One region of the Paraburkholderia sp. BCC1876 genome, then DNA from elsewhere that is predicted to be linked to it. Evidence: riboswitches for the same ligand, from Rfam matches in the RefSeq annotation. Region 1 holds a riboswitch; each other region holds the start of a gene.
The links. A riboswitch is a leader RNA that binds a small molecule or an ion and turns the genes downstream of it on or off. The one in region 1 is predicted to bind cobalamin.
Positions count from the first base shown of each region.

Region 2: another riboswitch for cobalamin. It lies ahead of HWY05_RS19625 (TonB-dependent receptor); the one in region 1 lies ahead of cobW (cobalamin biosynthesis protein CobW).
Region 3: another riboswitch for cobalamin. It lies ahead of cobG (precorrin-3B synthase); the one in region 1 lies ahead of cobW (cobalamin biosynthesis protein CobW).

Region 1 covers NZ_CADFGI010000011.1:245,370-252,464, reverse strand. The annotation lists gene cobN (cobaltochelatase subunit CobN) at 1-1,882, opposite strand, end outside; gene cobW (cobalamin biosynthesis protein CobW) at 1,889-2,980, opposite strand; cobalamin riboswitch at 3,069-3,349, opposite strand; gene HWY05_RS31465 (cobalamin biosynthesis protein) at 3,587-4,009, shown strand; gene cobO (cob(I)yrinic acid a,c-diamide adenosyltransferase) at 4,006-4,608, shown strand; gene HWY05_RS31455 (cobyrinate a,c-diamide synthase) at 4,612-5,910, shown strand; gene bluB (5,6-dimethylbenzimidazole synthase) at 5,894-6,565, shown strand; gene HWY05_RS31445 (DUF4136 domain-containing protein) at 6,611-7,095, opposite strand, start outside.
Region 2 covers NZ_CADFGI010000005.1:147,734-154,828, reverse strand. The annotation lists gene metE (5-methyltetrahydropteroyltriglutamate--homocysteine S-methyltransferase) at 1-1,567, shown strand, start outside; cobalamin riboswitch at 1,587-1,785, shown strand; gene HWY05_RS19625 (TonB-dependent receptor) at 1,952-3,892, shown strand; gene HWY05_RS19620 (phospholipase C, phosphocholine-specific) at 4,015-6,129, opposite strand; gene HWY05_RS19615 (hypothetical protein) at 6,157-6,342, opposite strand; gene HWY05_RS19610 (putative quinol monooxygenase) at 6,539-6,880, shown strand; gene HWY05_RS19605 (ATP-binding protein) at 6,976-7,095, shown strand, end outside.
Region 3 covers NZ_CADFGI010000001.1:359,517-366,611, reverse strand. The annotation lists gene HWY05_RS01470 (precorrin-2 C(20)-methyltransferase) at 1-704, opposite strand, end outside; gene HWY05_RS01465 (precorrin-8X methylmutase) at 705-1,331, opposite strand; gene cobG (precorrin-3B synthase) at 1,324-2,937, opposite strand; cobalamin riboswitch at 3,055-3,234, opposite strand; gene cbiE (precorrin-6y C5,15-methyltransferase (decarboxylating) subunit CbiE) at 3,319-4,632, shown strand; gene HWY05_RS01450 (cobalt-precorrin-6A reductase) at 4,629-5,351, shown strand; gene cobM (precorrin-4 C(11)-methyltransferase) at 5,491-6,216, shown strand; gene HWY05_RS01440 (polyamine ABC transporter substrate-binding protein) at 6,262-7,095, opposite strand, start outside.

The sequences.
Region 1 (7,095 bases):
GGCGTTCGAGATCCTGCAAAGGCCCGTACGTTTCGGCGCGCGTGAGCGGCGGCATCAGATGATCGATGATCACGGCCTGCGCGCGACGCTTCGCCTGGCTGCCCTCGCCCGGATCGTTGACGATGAACGGATACAGATGCGGCATCGGCCCGAGAATCAGATCGGGCCAGCAGGCCTCGCTGAGCGCAACGCTCTTGCCGGGCAGCCATTCGAGATTGCCGTGTTTGCCGACATGCACGACCGCGTCGATCCCGAACTGATGACGCAGCCAGAAATAGAACGCAAGGTACGCATGCGGCGGCACAAGTTCGGCGTCGTGATAGCTCGCGTAGTCGCCTTGCTCACGCGAACGCGACGGCTGAATGCCGACGAACACCTGCCCGCAGCGCCATCCCGCGATCATGAAACGGCCGCGCCGCAACGTCGGGTCCTGCCCGGGCGCACCCCAGCGCGCGTTCAATGCCTCGCGCGCATCGGCGGGCAACGCGTTGAAGTAAGTCAGATAGTCGTCGAGCGCGAGGCTTTGCAAGGCCGGCCGCAAATCCCGCACCACCGGGTCGTTGGTCACGCCTTCGGTGAGCTTCTGCAACAGCGCGCCCCCGTCCACGGGCAAATCGGCGAGACGATAACCCTCGTCGCGCAGCATCGCCAGAATGCCGACCACCGAAGCCGGCGTATCGAGCCCGACGCCATTGCCGATCCGCCCTTCGCTCATCGGATAGTTGGCGAGAATCAGCGCGAGTTTCTTGTCCGCGTTGTCGAGCGTGCCGAGACGGCACCAGCGGCGGCTCAGTTCGGCAAGAAAGCCCACGCGTTCGAGATCCGGCTGATAGCGGACCACGTCGACTTCGGTGTGCGGACAACGATAGGCCAGGCCCTTGAAACTGATCGCCCGCGTGATGATGCGACCGTCCACTTCCGGCAGCGCGATATGCATGGCGATATCGCGCGAATTGAGGCCATGGTTGTCCTTGAGCCAGTCCTCGCGATTGCCGCCGCTCAGGATCACCTGCAGCACCGGCGCGTCGCCGGCGAGTGCGAGCGGCTCGGGATCGTCGATCGCGGACGCGGCGAACGCGGTCGTGTTCAGCACCAGCGCGACCTGATGTTGCGCGCACAACGACTGCACGACGTCGCGGCTCATCGCATCTTTCAGCGACGTGATCGCGATCGGCAGCGGATTGAGCCCTTGCGCTTCGAGCGCGTCGATCAGCGCATCGAACACCGCCGTATTGGCCGCCTGCAGATGCGCCTTGTAGAACAGGATCGCGGCCACCGGCGCGCCGGCGCGCCAGCGCGCCTGCCAATCGGCGACGCTCGGCGTGTCGCGTTCGGGGTGATAGAGCGTGGCGGCGGGCAACGCGCGCGGCGGCGCCGGTTCACGTCCCCAGCCGAACGTGCGGTGCGCGATGCAGCGCAAAAACGCTTCTGCGTTCTGCGCGCCGCCTTCGCGCAGATAGCGCCACAACTGATGGCACAGATCGGCGTCCGCGGTGCTGCGCGCCAGCAGATTCGGATCTTCCTGCAGGTCGCCGGAAAACATCGCGAGCGTCTGCTGCTTACGCTCGGCGAGCGCAACCACCTGCTCGATGCCGTACGGCCAATATGCCTCGCCGCCGAGATGATCGACCACCACCACGCGTGCATGCTGCAACACGTCTTCAACATAGAAGTCGACCGAAGCCGGCTGCCGCAGATACGTGACATTCGCGAGTCGCAGACTCGGAAAGCCTTCACCCAGACGCGGAAACACGCTCGCCAGCAGCGACAGCGTGGTGTCGGCGGAGCTGAGCACGACGATCTCGGCAGGCTGCTGATCGATACGGATCACGCCTTGCGTATCGTCGACAAAGCCGCCCGGCGTCGTGCGCAGCAGATGCATGAGCGCTTACGCCTGGTGCGCTTCGTGGCTGGACGCGACGCCCAGCGCAACATCGAACGCGCGTTGCAGCGCGGCCTGGTCGAGGTCTTCGCCGATCAGCACGAAGCGGCTGCGGCCGCCTTCGCCGGCCTGCCAGCGTCGATCGAAATAGCTGTCGAAGCGACGGCCCACGCCCTGAATCACCAGCCGCATCGGCGCGCCCGGCAGCGCCGCGAAACCCTTCACGCGGTAAATCGTGTTGGTTTCGACGAGCGACTGCAACGCGGCGATCACCGCTTCGCGCGACGGCGCGTCCGCCTGCACGACCACCGAATCGAATTCGTCGTGATGGTGATCGGCGTCCTCGGCGGACCCATGGTTGTCGTGGCGCAAATGAATCGTTTCTTCCGACGCCGCTTCGAGCCCGAGCAACGTATGCAGATCGAGCTGACCCATGTGCGCGCGCACTATCTTCACTTGCAGCGGAATCTCTTCGCGGATCACGGCCTCGACCGCGCCTTGCTGCGCGTCGTCGAGCAGATCGGTCTTGTTCAGGATCACCAGATCGGCCGCGGACAACTGGTCTTCGAACAGTTCGTGCAGCGGCGATTCGTGATCGAGATTCGGATCGGCCTGGCGCTGCGCGTCCACGGCAACCGGATTGTCGGCGAACTGGCCGCTCGCAGCAGCCGGGCCGTCCACCACCGTGACCACCGCGTCGACGGTGAAGCTGTTCTTGATCTGCGGCCAGTTGAACGCCTGCACGAGCGGCTTGGGCAACGCGAGGCCGGAGGTTTCGATCAGCACGTGATCGATCTGGCCGCGCCGTTCCACGAGCTTTTCCATCACCGGAAAGAACTCTTCCTGCACGGTGCAGCACAGGCAGCCGTTCGCCAGTTCATACAGTTGGCCTTCCGTTTCGACGCCGTTTTCGTCGCAACCGATGCCGCAACCCTTGAGGATTTCGCCGTCGATACCGAGCTCGCCGAACTCGTTGACGATCACCGCGATGCGCTTGCCGCCCGCATGCTGAAGAATGTGCCGCAGCAGCGTGGTCTTGCCGCTGCCGAGAAAGCCCGTGACGATGGTGACGGGAATCTTGCGCATTTGAGTTTGCATCGTGAGGTCCATCCGTAGGAGTTGCACGGGTACGCCGGCGCGTTTCGTTCTGTGCGGAGGTCATGAGCGCGCGCCGCATCCCCGCGGTGTTCGCTCTGCATGTTCTGGCCGGTATCCGGGCTGGCGAAAGCGCCGCTTCCCCTTCCCGGGCGAGGAGGTTCTCGCCCAGTGGTGACATGCCGACGCGGCCTTGCGCGTGGACATTGAAGCCGGCTCCGCGGCGCCGGAGACTGAACCGGACGCCACATTTCGCTTACCGTTGCGGGGGCAGCACAGGTTGACCCGTTCCATTGCAGGCGGGCACCCTGTTTCCCGTTTAACTGCATGCGCGAGAGCGCGCACACGAGCACCAAAAGTGCGTGCGAGTGTAGGCCCGCGGCCCGCCGACGTCAAGGCGACACCGGCCGCGAAGGCTTATCGGGCGGGGCACCGTGTGCTATCGTATGCGCGCGTTTGGTGCCCGCCTATGCGCCCGCTCATGCGTTCGCATGGGCCGTAAAACGGGAATTCGTTGTATTGCATGACCTCGATGCCAGCCCTCAAACGCTCCTGCTTGTTTCATCCTTCCAATCCGCTGACGACGTGGCGCGCGCCATGCACGCCGCGATGAACCGCGCGTGGCTAAGTGTCGGCATCGGCTGCCGCTTGCATAGTTCGGCCGAACAGATCGAAGCAGCCGTGCGCGCCGCGCTCGGCACGTATCGGATCGATCAGATCCGGGTAGTCGCATCGATCGACAGTAAATCCCGTGAAGCCGGTTTGCTTGATTTCTGCACACGCCATGCGTTGCCGCTGGCTTTCTTCAGCCGTGAGCAGATCGCGGCGGTGCCGGTAGAAACCTACTCGGCAGCGGCAAAAAACCATCTCGGCGTGGACGGCGTGTGTGAGCCATGCGCGCTGCTGGCTGCGGCGGGCGAACCGACCGCGTCGCGAGCCCGCCTTACCGTACGTAAAACGATTCATGCCGGTGTCACCGTGGCGATCGCCACCTCCACCGACCACGCCATCCAACCCCAGGACCTGCCATGAAAACCGATCCCGAATCCCATCAACGGATGACCGAGCGCCGGCGCGAAGGCCACAAAAAGAAACAGGCTCAGGCTACTGTCGAAAAAGGTCTGCTGATCGTCAACACCGGCACCGGCAAAGGCAAAACCACGGCCGCGTTCGGCATGGCCGTGCGCGTGCTGGGCCACGGCATGCGGCTGGGCGTCGTGCAGTTCATCAAGGGTGCGTTGCATACGTCGGAGCGCGACTTCCTCGGCGCGATCGCCCACTGCGATTTCGTCACGATGGGCGACGGCTATACGTGGAACACGCAGAATCGCGACGCCGACATCGCCACCGCGCGCAAAGGCTGGGACGAAGCGCGCCGGATGATCGAAAGCGGCGATTACCAGATGGTGATCCTCGACGAACTGAACACCGTCCTCAAATACGAATACCTGCCGCTCGACGAAGTCCTCGCCGTGTTGAACGCCCGCGCCGGGCTGCTGCATGTGGTCGTGACCGGCCGTCACGCGCCGGACGCGCTGATCGAAGCCGCCGACCTCGTCACCGAAATGCGCATCGTCAAGCATCCGTACCGCGAGCAAGGCGTGAAAGCGCAGCGCGGCGTGGAGTTTTAAGCCGTGTCCGCGTGCCCGGCGCTCTTCATCAGCGCGCCCGCCTCGGGTCAAGGCAAAACCACGATCACCGCGGGCCTCGCGCGCTATCACCGGCGCCAGGGACGGCGCGTGCGCGTGTTCAAGACCGGCCCGGACTTTCTCGATCCGATGATTCTGGCGCGCGCGAGCGGCGCGCCGGTGCTGTCGCTCGATCTGTGGATGGTCGGCGAACCCGCGTGCCGCGCGTTGCTCGCGCAGGCGGCGGCCGAAGCAGACCTGATCCTGATTGAAGGCGTGATGGGCCTGTTCGACGGCACGCCGAGCAGCGCCGATCTCGCCACCGCGTTCGGCGTGCCGGTGCTCGCGGTGATTTCGGCGAAGGCGATGGCGCAGACCTTCGGCGCGGTCGCCTTCGGTCTCGCGCAATTCCGGCCAGAGGTGCCGTTTTACGGCGTGCTCGCGAATCGCGTCGGCTCCGCGCGGCACGCGCAGATGCTTGAAGAGGCGTTGCCGGCCGGGCTGCGCTGGTGCGGCCACATTGCCGCCAGCGACGAAATCCAGTTGCCGGATCGCCACCTCGGTCTGCACCAGGCGGCTGAGATCGACGATCTGGACGCGCGCCTTGATCGCGCCGCTGACACGCTCGCCGAAACCGCGTTGGCCGCGCTGCCGCCGCCGGTCGAGTTCGGCCCGCCTATAACGGCCGAGCTGCCGCAACTGCTGGAAGGTAAAACGATTGCGATCGCGCGCGACGCCGCGTTCTCGTTCATCTACCCGGCCAACCTCACGCTGCTGGAAGGCCTCGGCGCGCGGCTCGCCTACTTCTCGCCGCTCGCCGACGAAGCCCTCCCGCCAGACGCCGATTCTCTCTATCTGCCAGGCGGCTATCCGGAACTGCACGCGGCGACGCTCGCCAGCAACACGCGCAGCGCGGCAAGTATTCGCGCACACGCGGCGGCCGGCAAACCGGTCGTCGCCGAATGCGGCGGCATGCTGTACCTGCTCGACCAGCTCACCGACACGCACGGCGCGAGCACGCCGATGCTCGGCCTGCTGCCCGGTCACGCGACGATGCAAACACGCTTCACCGCGCTCGGCATGCAACAGCTCGACGGCCCGCACGGCGCGCTGACCGGCCACACGTTTCACTACTCGAAGCTGAGCACACCGCTCACGCCGTTGCACCACGCCACGCGGCCGAACAGCGCGACATCGGGCGAAGCCCTATATCGCCACGGCGCCATCGTGGCAACCTATATGCACGCTTACTGGCCCTCCAACCCGGCCTTCACGGCCGCCCTGTTCCATGGCAACGCCTTTTAACGATTCCGAGCGCGACGCCGTCTACCGCGCCATTTACGAACGCCGCGACATGCGCCACTTCGTGCGCGATCCGGTCGATCCGGCTGTGCTGCAACGTCTGCTCGACGCGGCGCATCACGCGCCGAGCGTCGGCTATATGCAGCCTTGGCGCATCGCGCGCATTACCGATCCCGCGCTGCGCACGGCGTTGCACGCCACCGTCGAAAGCGAACGGCTCGCCACCGCCGACGCACTCGGCAAGCGCCGCGAAGAGTTCATGAAGCTGAAAGTGGAAGGCATGCTGGAGTGCGGCGAACTGCTGGTGATGGCGCTGATGGACGGCCGCGAGCGGCATATTTTCGGCCGCCGCACGTTGCCGGAGATGGACCTCGCGTCGGTTGCGTGCGCGATCCAGAACATGTGGCTGGCCGCGCGGGCGGAAGGTTTGGGGATGGGCTGGGTGTCGCTGTTCGACGTCGACACGGTTCGCACGCTGCTGCATATGCCGGCGGGCGCGCGGCCGGTGGCGATTCTGTGTCTCGGTCATGTCGACCGGTTTTATAGTGAGCCGATGCTTGAAACCGAGCGCTGGGCGAGCCGTATGCCGCTCGCGGAATGCGTGTTTGAGAACCGCTGGCCGGAACAGGGAGAGGGTCCCGTCAGCGGGACGGAATGAGGCGTTGCATTGCCCTCGCAACAGCGTCGCAACAAACCCGGCGCGTTACGGCTGCAACGGCTTCACCGACAGCACCTCCGGCACGCCACTGGTTTTATCCTCGCGCAATTTCACGTGCCAGTCCGCCGGCGCCGCGAACGGCAGCTGCGCCAGTGCGCTTTTCACGAGCGCTGGCGCGGCGTGCAACGGATCGGCGTCGCGATCGCTGCTGACCGCGCTGACCTTGTAAACCTCCTGGCCGGTCGTGCGCTCGAAAAACCTCAGCGTCAACGCATGCCGGTAGGCGGGACCGCCGAACAGCGCGAACGGCGCGTCCGGCTGATGGCCGCAGTCGCCCGGCACGCAATCCTTCACGTCGACACCAATCGCCGCTGGCCGGGTGTCGTACGCGACCGACAACAGATAACGCGCTGCTTTGCCCGGCGTCTCGGCGAAGCCCTGCTTCGCCAACACGTCGCGCAGCAAGCTTTCGAATTGCGGATGATCCGCGCTGGCATCCTGCGACGGCATGCGCGCGAGCGCATAGGTTC
Region 2 (7,095 bases), on a different contig from region 1:
CCATGCGCCGCTGGTTGCCGGGCTGCCGGTTCACGGCGTGCATATCGATCTGGTTCGCGCGCCGCAACAACTGGACGCATGGCGTTCGGCGCTGCCGGCGGACAAGGTGCTGTCGGTCGGCGTGATCGACGGGCGCAACGTCTGGCGCGCCGATCTGGGCGAGATCGCGGCTTCGCTGGAAAGCGTTGATGCCGAGCGCGGCGAACGGCTGTGGATCGCGCCGTCGTGCTCGCTGGCGCATGTGCCCGTCACGCTCGCGTCCGAAAAGAAGCTCGACGCCGAACTCCGCTCGTGGCTCGCTTTCGCTACCGAAAAGCTCGACGAGATCGGCACGCTGGCCCTGGCGCTGCGCGATCCGGCGGCGGCCGAACCGGCGCTCGCGGCAGCGGACGCCGCACTCGATTCGCGCCGCAGTTCCGGCGGCGTGTTCAACGTGCTGGTGCAACGGCGCGTCGCCACGATTACCGACGCGATGGCGGACCGCAAGAGTCCGTTCGCCGACCGTAGCCGCGTGCAGCGTCACGCGTTGAAGTTGCCGTTGCTGCCCACCACGACGATCGGCTCGTTCCCGCAGACGCCGGCGATCCGGCAAGCACGCGCGGCGTACCGGCGCGGCGAACTCCGCGCGCTCGACTACCTCGAGCGGATGCGCGCGGAAACGGCGAGCGTCGTACGCAAACAGGAAGAACTCGGGCTCGACGTGCTGGTGCATGGCGAAGTGGAACGCAACGACATGGTCGAGCATTTCGCCGACAAGCTGTGGGGCTACGCGCTCACCGAAAACGGCTGGGTGCAGAACTACGGCTCGCAATGCGTCAAGCCGCCGATCATTTACGGCGACGTGTACCGGCCCGAACCGATGATCGTGGACAACGCCTGTCATGCGCAGTCGTTGACCGACAGGTTGGTGAAAGGCGTGCTGACCGGTCCGGTCACGCTGCTCGAATGGTCGTTCGTGCGCGACGACCAGCCGCGCTCGACCACGGCGCTGCAACTGGCGCTGGTGATTCGCGATGAAGTGGTGGACCTCGAGAAAGCCGGCATCCGCATCATCCAGATCGACGAGCCGGCTTTCCGTGAAGGGCTGCCGCTGCGTCAGGCGGACTGGCCCGCGTATCTCGACTGGGCGACCCGCGCATTCCGCATCGCGGCCGGCGGGGTGTCGGACGCGACGCAGATTCACACCCATATGTGCTATTCGGAGTTCAACGACATTTTGCCGTCGATCGCCGCGCTGGATGCGGACGTGATCACGATCGAGACGTCGCGCTCGTCGATGGAACTGCTCGACGGTTTCGGCGAGTTCGCCTATCCGAACGGAATTGGCCCGGGCGTGTACGACACGCATTCGTCACGCGTGCCGAGCGTTGAAGCGATGCAGCGTCTGCTGGAACGTGCCTGTGAGGTGATTCCCGCCGAGCGCTTGTGGGTCAACCCGGACTGCGGCCTGAAAACCCGTGGCTGGCCCGAGACGGAAGCCGCGTTGACCAATATGGTGCAGGCCGCGAAGGCCTTGCGGCAGAAACTTGTTGCGCCCGAGGTGACGTCCGATATCACGAATAATTGACGGACGGCACTACCAGTCGTTACGCTTGCGCCCTGATGGTTCCCCTGACCGGGATCAAAAGGGAACGCAGTGAGGCGCAGCAATGCGCCGAGTCTGCGGCTGCCCCCGCAACTGTAAGCGACGAGTTCGCGCCACTCATGACCACTGGGACACCGGGAAGGTCGGCGCAGAACGGCGACTCGCGAGCCAGGAGACCTGCCATCGACCGAGGTCTGCGCAGCCGTATCGGGCGGGGTGTCCCGATGCGCCAGCACCGCTCCATGCGGTCGCTCGTTGCAAAGACAGCCTAACCTCAGGACCTGTCATGTCCACCAGCACGTTTCAGAACGCTCCACCCGCGGGGGCGTTGTGCCTTCGCCTTTCCGCATCAGGCATTGGCTCACTATGAAGTTCCGTCATCTCCTCGTTACGTCCGCGCTGACGGTTTCCGCAGTATCCGCATGGCAAACCGCTCACGCCGCGGACGACGCGTCGCTGTCGCCCGACGCCCAACCGCCGGCTCAAACCACGCTGCCAAACATTCTCGTGACGGGCGATACGCAGCATCTGCCGCAATCGTTCGACCAACGCTATGCGTCGACGCAGGTGTTGAGCAAGGCGGATCTCGACCGTCTGTCGCCGGCTGATCCGAGCATCACGCAAGCGCTGGCGACGTTGCCCGGCGTGACCGTGTCGCAAAACGGCGGACCGGGCGCGACGGCGGCCGTCAGCATTCGCGGGTCGAGCGGCAGCCAGGTGGCGGTGTTCATCGACGGCATCCGGGTCGGTTCCGCGACGACGGGCCAGGCCTCGTGGGCCGATCTGCCGACCTCCGCGTTCGACCGCGTCGAAGTGATCTCGGGACCGGCCGCCGCGTCATTCGGCGCGGACGCGGTGGGCGGTGTCGTGCAACTCTTCACGAACCATGCGGCGAATCAGCCTAACCGGACCACGGTCTCGGTGGGCGGCGGTTCGAACAAGACGTTCGACACGCAAATCCGCACCTCGGGCAGCATTCCGTCCACGGGGCCGCTTTCGGCCTTGTCCGGGTTGACGTACTCGCTCGGTCTGCACGACTACAACACCGCAGGGATCGACGCCACCAAACCGTTCGCCTACGGGCACGAGGACGGCCGCAATCCGTACCACGCGCAAGACGTGGACGCGCGGCTCGGCTATGCGCGCGACAACTGGTCGATCTCGACCTTCGCGCTTTATCACAAGTCCACGTTTTCCTACGACAACGCCGGCGGCGACAACCAGCAGCTCGATCATCAACTGACGACAGGTATCGCGCTGCACGTCGATATCACGCCGTACACGCAGTTCGACCAGTCGGTCGGCTACGCGAACGACCGCCAGTTCCTCTACGCGAACGACCCGACCCTCGCCACCGATGAAATCGACTCGACGCGTTTCAGCACGTCGACTTCGCTGACGCACCAGGAGCATGGGCATACGCTGTTCGGTTTGCCGTTGTCCGGCGAGACGAAGCTCGCTTATGACTTCTCGCGCGAGCAGGCCTTCCTGCCGATCGATATTCCGTCGGGCGTGCCGGCTCGCAACGATTCGGCGGTTTCGCTGCATCAGTCGGCCGTGCTCGGGGCGTTCACGCTGTTCCTCGCGGGCCGCCACGAGATCGTGCAAGGGCAGTCGGTCAATACCGGCAATGTCGCGCTCGCTTATGCGATTACGCCGGTTTATACCGCGCGTGTTTCGTATGGCAACGCGTTCCGTCTGCCGACGTTCAACGATCTGTATTACCCGGGTTTCTCGAACCCGAACCTGTCGCCCGAACGCAGTGATACGGTCGAAGCGGCGCTCGATGCTACGACGTCGATCGGTACGTTCACGGCCGCGTTGTACGACACGCGGGTGCATGACCTCATCACGTACGACCCGGTGACGTTTGCGCCGGTAAACGTGGGGCGCGCGCATATTCAGGGCATCGATCTGTCGTACCGTGGCACGCTCGGCCGCTCGACGCCGGTGAGCCTCGCGATCGGTCTGCTGAATCCGCAGGATGTTACCGACCGCACGTGGCTCAATCGTCGGCCGCGTCAGACGGTTAGCCTGAGCGTCGATCACACGTGGGACGAGTTTCATCTGCACGCGCTGAGCACCGGCGTGACGCTGCAGTACGGTGGCTCGACTTACGACGATCCGGCGAATACGACGTATCTGCCGTCGTACGCGACGGTCGGTCTGCGTGCCGCTTACACGGTCAATTCGCATCTGACGTTGTCCGCGTCGCTGTCGAATCTGTTCAATCATCAGTACTCGACCGCGTATGGCTATAACACGTTGGGTCGGACGGCATTCGGCAAGCTGGCGTATACGTTCTGATGTTTTTTGGCGGTGTGCTGAACTGAAGAATCACTGAACCGTACGCCGCAAAAAAACGTCTGCTACGCGCTCGCGTAGCAGACGTTCTAATATGAAACTCAAACAGCGGCTTACCGCCTGAATCAGATCGCCGTCGTCACCGGCGCAACCGCGGCCGGGTCCGTAATGCTCGGCTTGCCGGTTTCGACGTGGCCGGCAATGCGCCGCACCCAGCTCGCGTTCCCCGCCACCGTGAACTGAAAGTCATACCACTGGCTGTTGCACGACAGGTCCCAGTGCGCCTCGGCCGTTTTTCCCGCCGGCACGGTCAGCGTTTGCGGCGGCGTGCCGTATGCGACGTCGGTGGCGGTGACGGTCAGCGGCGTCGTCCCCGCGTTGGCGAGCGTGACGTAGACGTTGCCGTTCGCCACGTCGTAGCAGGTCACCACATCCGGCTTCGCCGCGGCATCCGCGACCGCCGTCCCGCCAAAACGCCGGAAATAGCCGTTCGGACCGTACACGTTCACCATGTAGTTGCCGTTCGCATCCAGCGTCCACGTGTCGGTCAACTGCTTGCCGGCTTCGACGGTATACCGGCGCGGCATCGCGGTCGGGTCGCCCGTATAGACCCAGAAATGCGCGCCCTGCGTGCCGGTGTTGGCGAACGTCAACGCGTAGCCTTGCGCCTGCAACTGGCCGTTCACGTGCAATTCATACGGCAGCGCGCGCGCCGGCCGCGTGCCGGGTTCCTGTGCGCTCACGAGTTGTTGCGCGGTGCTGGCAGGGGCGGCTTGCGCCGTCGGTCGCGCGCACTGCATGTCGGCTTGCGAGACATAGGTCGTCGTGTTCGGCAGGGACGGCACGGTCGAGTCCGACTTCGAGAAGTCGAGCGCGGTGGTCAGGTCGCCGCAGATCGCGCGACGCCATGGCGAGATATTGGTTTCCATCACGTCGAAACGCTTCTCGATGAATTGCAGCACGGACGTGTGATCGAACACCTGCGAACAGACGAAGCCGCCTTTCGACCACGGCGACACGACCGTCATCGGCACGCGCGGGCCGAGGCCGTAGGGCAGGTTGTCGGCGGTGTAGGTGCTGGCCTGGGTCGCGGTCACGACGTTGTGACGTTCGAGCGAAATGTCCACCGTGCTCATGCCCGAGCCCGGCACCGTCGGCGCTTGCGGCGGCACGACATGATCGAACAGGCCGTCGTTCTCGTCGTACATGATGAACAGGACGGTCTTGCTCCACACGTCGGGATTCGACGTCAGCGCGTCGAGGATCGTCGCGATGTAGTTCGCGCCATACAGCGGCGTGAATTTCGGATGCTCCGAATAGGCCGCCGGCGGCAGCAGCCACGACACTTGCGGCAACGCGTTCGCCTGCACGTCGGCCTTCAACTGCGTCAGCGAGCGCGTGCTCATGCCGCGATTCGCCAGCGACGAACCCGCCGGCGCGTTCACGAAGTTCTGGAACGCGGCCAGCATGTTGGTGCCGTAATTGCCGGTGAAATTGTCGAAGCCCGTGCCTTGCTGATAGACCTGCCACGAGACGCCGGCCGTTTCGAGCCGCTCGGGGTAGGTGGTCCAGTTGAACGGCGCCAATTGAATGGCATCGAACTGGTTGTCGATGTAATCGGTATTGTCGAGCAACGGGCCGCCGCCGGTGGCCAGCGGATCGACCATGCCCGTCATCAGATACATGCGGTTCGGGTGCGTGTTGCCGGGGATCGAGCAGAAGTAGTTGTCGCACACGGTGAACGCATCGGCGAGCGCGTAGTGGAACGGAATGTCCGCGCGCTCGTGATAGCCCATCGTCATATTGGTCTTCTGCACCGCCCATTTGTCGGCGCGGCCGCTGTCGATCGCACCGTGCGTCGTGGCCCACGTATGCGGCAGGCCGCCGATACACTGCGCGTTGATGCCCGGATTCGTGGTGTCGTAGCGGAACGGCGCGATCACCTTGGTCTGATCTTCCTGGCGCGGCTGGAACCACACCGGCTGACCGTTCGGCAGCGTCACGGGAAAGCGGTCGTTATAGCCGCGCACGCCGCTCAGGTGACCGAGATAGTGGTCGAACGAACGGTTCTCCTGCATGAAGACGACGATATGCTGCACGTCCTGAATCGTGCCGGTGACCGAATTCGGCTCGATGGCCAGCGCCTTGCGAATCGACTCGGGAAACAGCGTGCTGGCGGCTGTCGCGCCGGCGAGGCCGGCGGACAGCTTCAAAAAATCTCGACGGGTTTTGGGGGCCATGCGAAGGACCTAATTGGAATTCTGATGTCAGGAGGCGGGCGAGACGGTGCCCGGAGGACAGCTCATATGCGTATTGGCGACGGGCGTATTGCCGCACGCGGATTTCGCCACGGGTGCCGCCGATGGCGACACGTTATCGCCGCAAGCGCCGAGCAGCGCGGTGGCGGCAATCAGGCCAGCGAGCGCGAGTGGACGGAATGCCAAACCCGGCATGAGTGTCTCCATGAAAGTGACTGAGGGGACGCGAGCGCGCGCCGGCGAGCGCGGCTCATTGGCGTCCGCGATGCCGAGAAGATAATTTCGAATTATTACGTGCGAGTGTCTCGTGGATAGAGAGATGTCGCTTTTTGACTTCGCGATTGATGAACTGAACTACTGATCCGTTAAGATCAATTCAGTTGCGCGAGCAATGTTCTTCAAAAACTATTCGAATGCCGAGGAGATGGCGATGGCCGAAGAAGTCATGCTGATGATTCTGATTCAAACGAAACCCGGACGAGGCGCGGAACAACTGGTGGCGTACCGTCAATTGGCGCCGATCGTTCGCGCGGAGGAGGGATGTGTTCAATATGACTTACACCCCGTCGCGGGCGACGAGGACCGTTTCGTCCTGCTCGAAAAGTGGTCGTCAAAAGAAGCACTGGCGGCGCATGATGTCACCGCTCATATGATCGCGGCGGATGCGCATAGCCCTACGTTCAGGGCTGGGCCCGCGACGGTGTTGCAGCTTGGAGCGACGAGCGTCGCGTAGGCATACACAAAGCCGGCACGTGCCGTACGGCAAGCAGCGCCGTCGTTAATCTGTCGGATAACAACCCATAACAACGAATAACAACCGGGAGTGCCGTGTCGCAAGTACACATTGTTTTCGGACCGCAGGGAGCGGGTAAGTCTTTTTACGCGCGCAAGCTCGCCGAGTCGTGCCATGCCACGCGTTTTTCTATCGATGAATGGATGGCCGGCTTA
Region 3 (7,095 bases), on a different contig from region 1:
ACCAGCAGCGAAAAATACGGCGACGCCATCGGATCGACGTCGGCGAGCGGCACGATGCGCTGGTTGCCCATCGTCGCGCGTTCCACGTACAGCGCGCGATCGGCGAGACCGAGTTCGCCCAGCACGCGCCGCACCTTGTCGAAATTGCGGCCGAGTTTCATCACGACGGCAGCGTCGGCATCGGCGAGACGGCGGCGCAATTCGGCTTCGGGCAGCACGCCGGAGAGCACCGACAGGCTCTGATTCCGGTACACCAGCGGCGCGCCGAGCACGGCCGCGCCGCCGAGCATCGAGCACACGCCCGGCACGACTTCGCTCTCATAGCGTGGCGCAAGGCGGTCGTGCAGGTACATGTACGAACCGTAGAAGAACGGATCGCCCTCGCAGATCACGGCGACGTCGCGGCCCGCATCCAGATGGCCCGCGACGATCTCCGCCGCGCCGTCGTAGAACTCGGCGATGATCGCTTCATACGAGAGCGGCGGTTCGAGCGCTTCGGTGGTGACGGGATAGACCAGCGGCAGATGTTGCTGCGTGTCGTGCAGATGCGCTTCGATAATGCTGAAGGCGTTGCCTTTCTTGCCCTTCGCGACGAAGTAAGCGACCACCTGCGCGGCCTTCAGCAGACGCAGCGCTTTCAGCGTGATGAGTTCCGGGTCGCCGGGGCCGACACCGAGTCCGACTAGACGTCCTCGCACGGTCATTTATTCGACCTCCGTGGCCAGCGCGTTGACGGCGGCGGCGGCCATCGCGCTACCGCCGCGCCGGCCTTCGATCGCCACATAGGGCACGCCGCGGCTGTTTTCCGCGAGCAGCGCTTTCGATTCCGCCGCGCCGACGAAGCCGACCGGAAAGCCAAGAATCAGCGCGGGCTTCGGTGCGCCGTCATCGAGCATGTCGAGCAGATGGAACAGGGCAGTCGGCGCATTGCCGATCACGACGACGCTGCCCGCCAGATGCGGGCGCCACAATTCGAGCGCGGCGGCCGAGCGCGTGTTGCCCAGTTCGCGCGCGAGCGACGGCACGTCCGGATGCGTGAGCGTGCAGATCACTTCGTTGTTCGCCGGCAAACGCGCGCGCGTGATGCCTTGCGCGACCATGCCCGCATCGCACAGAATCGGCGCGCCTTGCGCGAGCGCCGCGCGGCCGGCCGTGCCGGCGCCTTCGGAAAACCGCAGCGCGTCGACCACGTCGACCATGCCGCACGCGTGGATCACGCGGACCGCGAGCTTGTCGAGGTCGGCGGGAATGCGCGACAAATCGGCCTCCGCGCGGATCGTCGCGAAAGATTGGCGATAGATCTCCTGACCGTCGCGGATGTAATCAAGCATCGGGGTTACTCATGGGTTTTGCTCGTGGGTGTCGCTTATCGGCGTCGTGAATAGGGGCGTCGATAGGGGTGTCTATTGAGGCTTCGATAGCGGCGTTGATTGGGGCGTCGATAGAGGCCAGGCGTGCGAGCGTGTCGGCGGCCTGGTCGATCGTTAGTCGACGCGCGACGCAGGCGCCGAAACCGGGCTGGCCGTCGCGTCGATACAGGTCGTAGGCGCCGGGCGCGATCGCCAGCAGCGTATACGGCGCGCAATGCGCGGCGGCGCACGAACGCGGACAACCGCTCAGATGCACGTCGACATCGGCGGGCAGGCGCGGCGCGAGTTGCAGCGCGTCGGTTTTGGTGTCGGCGAGGCTTTTGGCGCAGCCGGTCGAACCGGCGCAGGCGATCAGACGCGTAATGGCCTGCGCGGGGTCGGTGGCGAGGCCGAGTTCAGCCAGGCTGGCTAGTACGGCCGGCACGGCGTGTGATGCGATGTCGGGCAGCAGGACGCTTTGCCAGGGCGTCATCCGCAGTGTGCCGTTGCCGTGCTGTTGGGCGAGTGTGGCGAGGCCGTGCAGAGTGGCCGCGTCGAGACGTCCGAGCGGCGGCTGGCCGCCTGCGTGCCAGGTGTCCGGCTGGCTTTGCTCGTGTGCGCCGAGCCGGAGCGTCGCGTCGGCGGGTGTGCGGCGTTGCCACCGGGCTAGCGACGCATCGCGTGACAGCGGGAAATCGACGTAGCGTTGCGCGTGGTGCAGGAGCGCATCGGCGGAATGGGTCGCGAGCAGGTGACGCATACGCGTGGCATCGGCTGCGGCGAGGTCGAGAAACGTGTGCAGCAACGCGCGGATCAGCGCGCAGACTTGTGACGGGAGCACGGCAGCTAAAGCGCCGGTGTGGCCGGCGTGTTGCGATCCGGTTTCAGGCGGCCAACCCGCTAGCCCGAAGACAAACCGCACGTGATCGACATCTCGCGTCGCCGCCAGCCACACGTCATGCGGATGATCGATACGCGCAAGCTTTTCGCCGCCATCCAGCAACAGCGCGAATTTTGGCGACAGCGCCGCGAAACGCGGCTCGCTTTGCAGCAACGCCAGCAATTCGGCGCAAAGGGGACCTGTATCGAACAACGCAAACGGATCGCGTCCCGCGGCGGGGCTGATCATCACGTTGCGGACATCGTCGGCTGCGAGGGCGGTCGCTGGGTAGGCGGCGGTTGGATTTACGTGGCCGGCTTCCGCGGCTGCCACCGTCTCCGTCGGCCTAGGCGCCGCCTCAATCAACGCGTCGGCCGGTCCAAGCACGCCCTCAAGCAATGCGCTGCTCGGCCTAAGCCCGTCCTCGACCAACGCGTCGCTCGGCCCAAGCCCCGCCTCCATCAACGCCTCGATCAACGCCGCCTCCTGCCCGCTGCGCACGCCCCGCACCTGCAGATTCGCCCGATTGGTCACCTCAATCGCGCCGGCGGCGTGCAGCACGCTCGCATCGGCAATCGCGCGCGCCTGGGCCGCGCTCAACGCGCCGCCGGGCAGCTTGATCCGGCACAGCCCCCCGTCGCGCGCGACGACGATCCGCAGCAGCCCCGGACAGGCCGACGGCCGCAGCGCGAGCGCCGCATGTTGCATAACAGGGGAGGACGAAGCTTGCTTCAAAACGGACACCGGGTAGCGTCGCGCGGTGGCCCGAGCAAGCCTGGGAGCGGGCGTTGCTGCGGCATCGGTACACCCCGCCCGATGTTGGTTGGCACGAACAGTCTCGCCGGCAGGTCTCCTGGCTGGCAGGTCAAAGTCCGTCGCGGCCTTCCCGGTCGAACCAGTGGCGCGCAGCGCGGGCGGACTCGCTGCATACAGTTGCGGGGGCAGCCACAGTGACACTGTGTTCCCTCTTAGGCCCCGAAGGGCGCCGGCGGCTGTATTATGCCTTTTTTCGAACAGCATAACGAGGCTGGACGCCTTGATCGGCGTGGCTCAGCGCATTATTTGAAGATACAGAATAAGGATGGTCGGATGCCGGCATGGCTGACCGTGGTGGGCATTGGCGACGACGGCTTCGCCGGTTTGGGGCGGTCCGCGCGACGTGCGTTGCTGGCGGCGTCGGTGGTGTATGGCGGCGAGCGGCATCTGGCGATGCTGCCCGCGCGTCTCACGGCGCGGCGGGCCGCGTGGCCGCGTCCGTTCGATCTCGCGCCGTTGCTCGCCGAGCGTGGCGGTGCGGTGTGCGTGCTGGCGAGTGGTGACCCGATGCTGTTCGGCGTCGGCGCGACGCTCGCGCGTCAATTGCCGGCGGATGAGTTGCGGGTGTTGCCTGCGCCGTCGTCGTTGTCGCTGGCGGCCGCGCGTCTCGGCTGGCCGTTGCAGGACGTCGCGACGGTGTCGCTGGTGGGCCGTCCACTGCCGGCATTGAACGCGCATTTGCATCACGGCGCGCGCGTTTTCGTGCTGAGCGCGGATGGCCGCACGCCCGCGGCGCTCGCGGCGTTGCTGAACGCGCGCGGCTTCGGCGCGACGCGCATGATCGTGCTGGAGCATCTGGGCGGGGAGTTGGAACGCCGGATCGACGGTCGCGCGGATCAGTGGTCCGCGAGCGAGGTGGCCGCGTTGAATCTGATCGCGCTCGAATGCCGGGCGACCCAGGGCGCGCCGCGTCTGCCGCTCACTTGCGGCTTGCCCGACGATGCGTTTCGTCACGACGGTCAGTTGACCAAGCGCGACGTGCGGGCCATCACGCTCGCGCGTCTCGCGCCGACGCCCGGCGAGTTGCTGTGGGACGTGGGCGCGGGCAGCGGTTCGATCGGCATTGAATGGATGCGCGCGCATCCAGCGTGCCGCGCGATCGCGATTGAAGGTCACGCGGAACGGCAGCGCTTTATCGAACACAATCGCGATGCGTTGGGCGTGCCGGGTCTGCAACTGGTGGCCGGTCGCGCGCCGGATGCGCTGCAGGGCTTGCCGGCGCCGGATGCTGTGTTCATCGGCGGTGGCGTGACCGTGCCGGGCGTGCTCGAAGCGTGCTGGGCGAGCTTGCGCGAAGGCGGCCGGCTGGTTGCCAACGCGGTGACGTTGCAGGGCGAGGCGGCGTTGGTTGCGTGGCGCGAGCGGTTTGGCGGCACGTTGACGCGGATTGCGTTGGCGGATGCGCAACCGCTCGGCGGTTTCGATACGTGGCGGCAGGCGTTGCCGATTACGTTGCTGGAGGTGATGAAGCCGGGGCGTGGGGTGGACGCGGCAAGCGTCGGAAGCGATGCGAGCGGCGCAAACAAGGCAAACACGGTCAGCACCGCGAACACCGTCAGCGCCGCAAACAGCGGCACCCCGCAATGACGCGAATCCTGCTGCTAGGCGGCACTGGCGACGCGTTACGAATCGCGCATCAACTCGATTCCACGCACGTGTACAGTCTCGCGGGTCTCGGCAAGGTGCCCGACGATCTGGCGTGCTCGGTGCGTGTCGGCGGTTTCGGCGGTAGCGACGGCATGGCGCAATACCTCGCGGACGAACGCATCGGCCTCGTGATCGACGCGACCCATCCGTACGCCGCGCAAATCAGCGCGAACGCCGCGCGCGCCAGTCATGCGGCGCAGGTGCCGTGTTGGGCGCTGCGCCGTCCGGCCTGGCAGCCGCAAGCCGGCGACGATTGGCGGATGGTCGGCGACTGGAACGAACTCACGGCGGCGCTCGCGCCATTCAGAAAGCCGCTGTTCACGCTCGGCCGCGAACCGCTCGCGCATCTCGACGAAATTCCCGCGCATCAGTTCTGGACTGTCCGCTGTCTCGATCCGCACCAGGACGCCACGCGCGCAAGGATCATCGCGACGCGCGGCCCGTTCACGCTCGAAGGCGAACGCGCGTTGTTCGCGCTGCAAACCTTCGATGTCTTGGTCAGCAAAAACAGCGGCGGCGGCGCGACGGAAGCGAAACTCGAGGTAGCGCGCGAACGTCGCTTGCCGGTGGTGATGTTGCGCCGGCCCGACCTGCCGGCGGTGGATCGTGAGTTCGACAGCGTTGACGGTCTGCTCGACGCACTGCGAGTGCTCGCGTGAACCTCGGTCTTAACGGCGGCTTGAATCGTAGTGCTAGTCACGGCCTCCGCCACCACGTGAGCTTGTGCCGCGAAAACGGAAGCGGCCACTCACGCAGCGCATGCCACCCACGCCACCCCAACAAACCACGGAGCAGTCAATGACGGTGTTTTTTATCGGCGCGGGTCCAGGTGACCCGGAACTGATCACAGTAAAAGGCCAGCGCCTCGTCCGCAGTTGCCCGGTGATCCTGTACGCCGGATCGCTGGTACCCGACGCGGTGCTTGAAGGTCACACCGCCGAACTCGTCGTCAACACCGCCGACCTCGATCTCGACCAGATCGTCGCGTTGCTCAAAACCGCGCATGACAACGGCCAGCATGTCGCGCGCGTGCACTCCGGCGACCCGTCGTTATACGGCGCGATCGGCGAACAGATCCGTCGTTTGCGCGAGCTGAACATTCCGTACGAAATCGTGCCGGGCGTGACGGCGGCCGCCGCCTGTGCCGCGACGCTCGGTTGCGAACTCACGCTGCCCGACGTTTCGCAGACGCTGATTCTCACGCGCTACGCGAGCAAAACCCGCATGCCCGAAGGCGAACAGCTCGCCGACCTCGCGCGGCACCGCGCGACGATGGCGATCCACCTGGGCGTGCGGCATCTCGCACGAATCGTCGATGAACTGCGGCCGCACTACGGCGGCGCGTGTCCGATCGCGGTGGTCTATCGCGCGAGCTGGCCCGACGAGGAGAAGATCACCGGCACGCTCGACGATATTGTCGACAAGGTGCAGTCGACATCGATCGAGCGGACCGCGTTGATCCTGGTCGGCCAGGTGCTGGCCGCCGAAGGTTTCGCGGACTCGACGTTGTACGCGAAGGATTGAACGTACCGCGTCGTCTATCAGGCGGCACGAGTCAAACGTGAACCTCTACGACCCCGACTTCAACTGCGCCCACAACCTGCCTTCCAGCCGTTTGATCGGCGCGGGCAACGGCTTCAGCAGAAACAGCGTCTTCAACACCGGCTCAGGCGGATACACGGTCGGGTCGTTGAGAATGTCCGCGTTCACGAACTTACGCGCGGCTGCATCTGCATTCGGATAGAACACCGTGTTCGTAATCGCCGCGTGAACCTCCGGTCGCTCGATATAGTTGATCCACTCCAGCGCCGCCTGCGGATGCGGCGCATCTTTCGGGATCGCCATCATGTCGAACCAGACCGGCGCGCCGCCTTGCGGAATGAAGTACTTGACCTGGTAGCTCTTGTTGGCCTCGCGCGCACGATGACTCGCCATCGACACATCGCCTGACCAGCTCAGCGCGAAACAGATATCGTCGCCCGCGAGATCGTTGATGTAGCTCGTCACATTGAACTGCGTGATATACGGGCGAATCTTCTTCAGCGCTTCGTACGCGGCCTGATAGTCGGCCGGATTTTCGCTGTTCGGATCGCGGCCGAGATAGTGCAGCGTGACTGCGAACACGTCGGTCGGCGCGTCGAGCATGGACACGCCGCAGCTCTTCAGCTTGCTCAGATATTCCGGTTTGAACAGCACGTCCCAGCTATCGAGCGGCACGTTGTCGCCGAGAATCTTCTTTACCCGCGTGACGTTGTAGCCGAGCCCGGTCGTGCCCCACGCCCACGGCACCGCGTACCGATTGCCGGGATCCGCATCGGCGACGAGTTTCATCAGCGTGGGATCGAGGTTCACCAGATTCGGCAGCTTCGATTTGTCGAGCTTCTGATAAATGCCGGCTTCGAT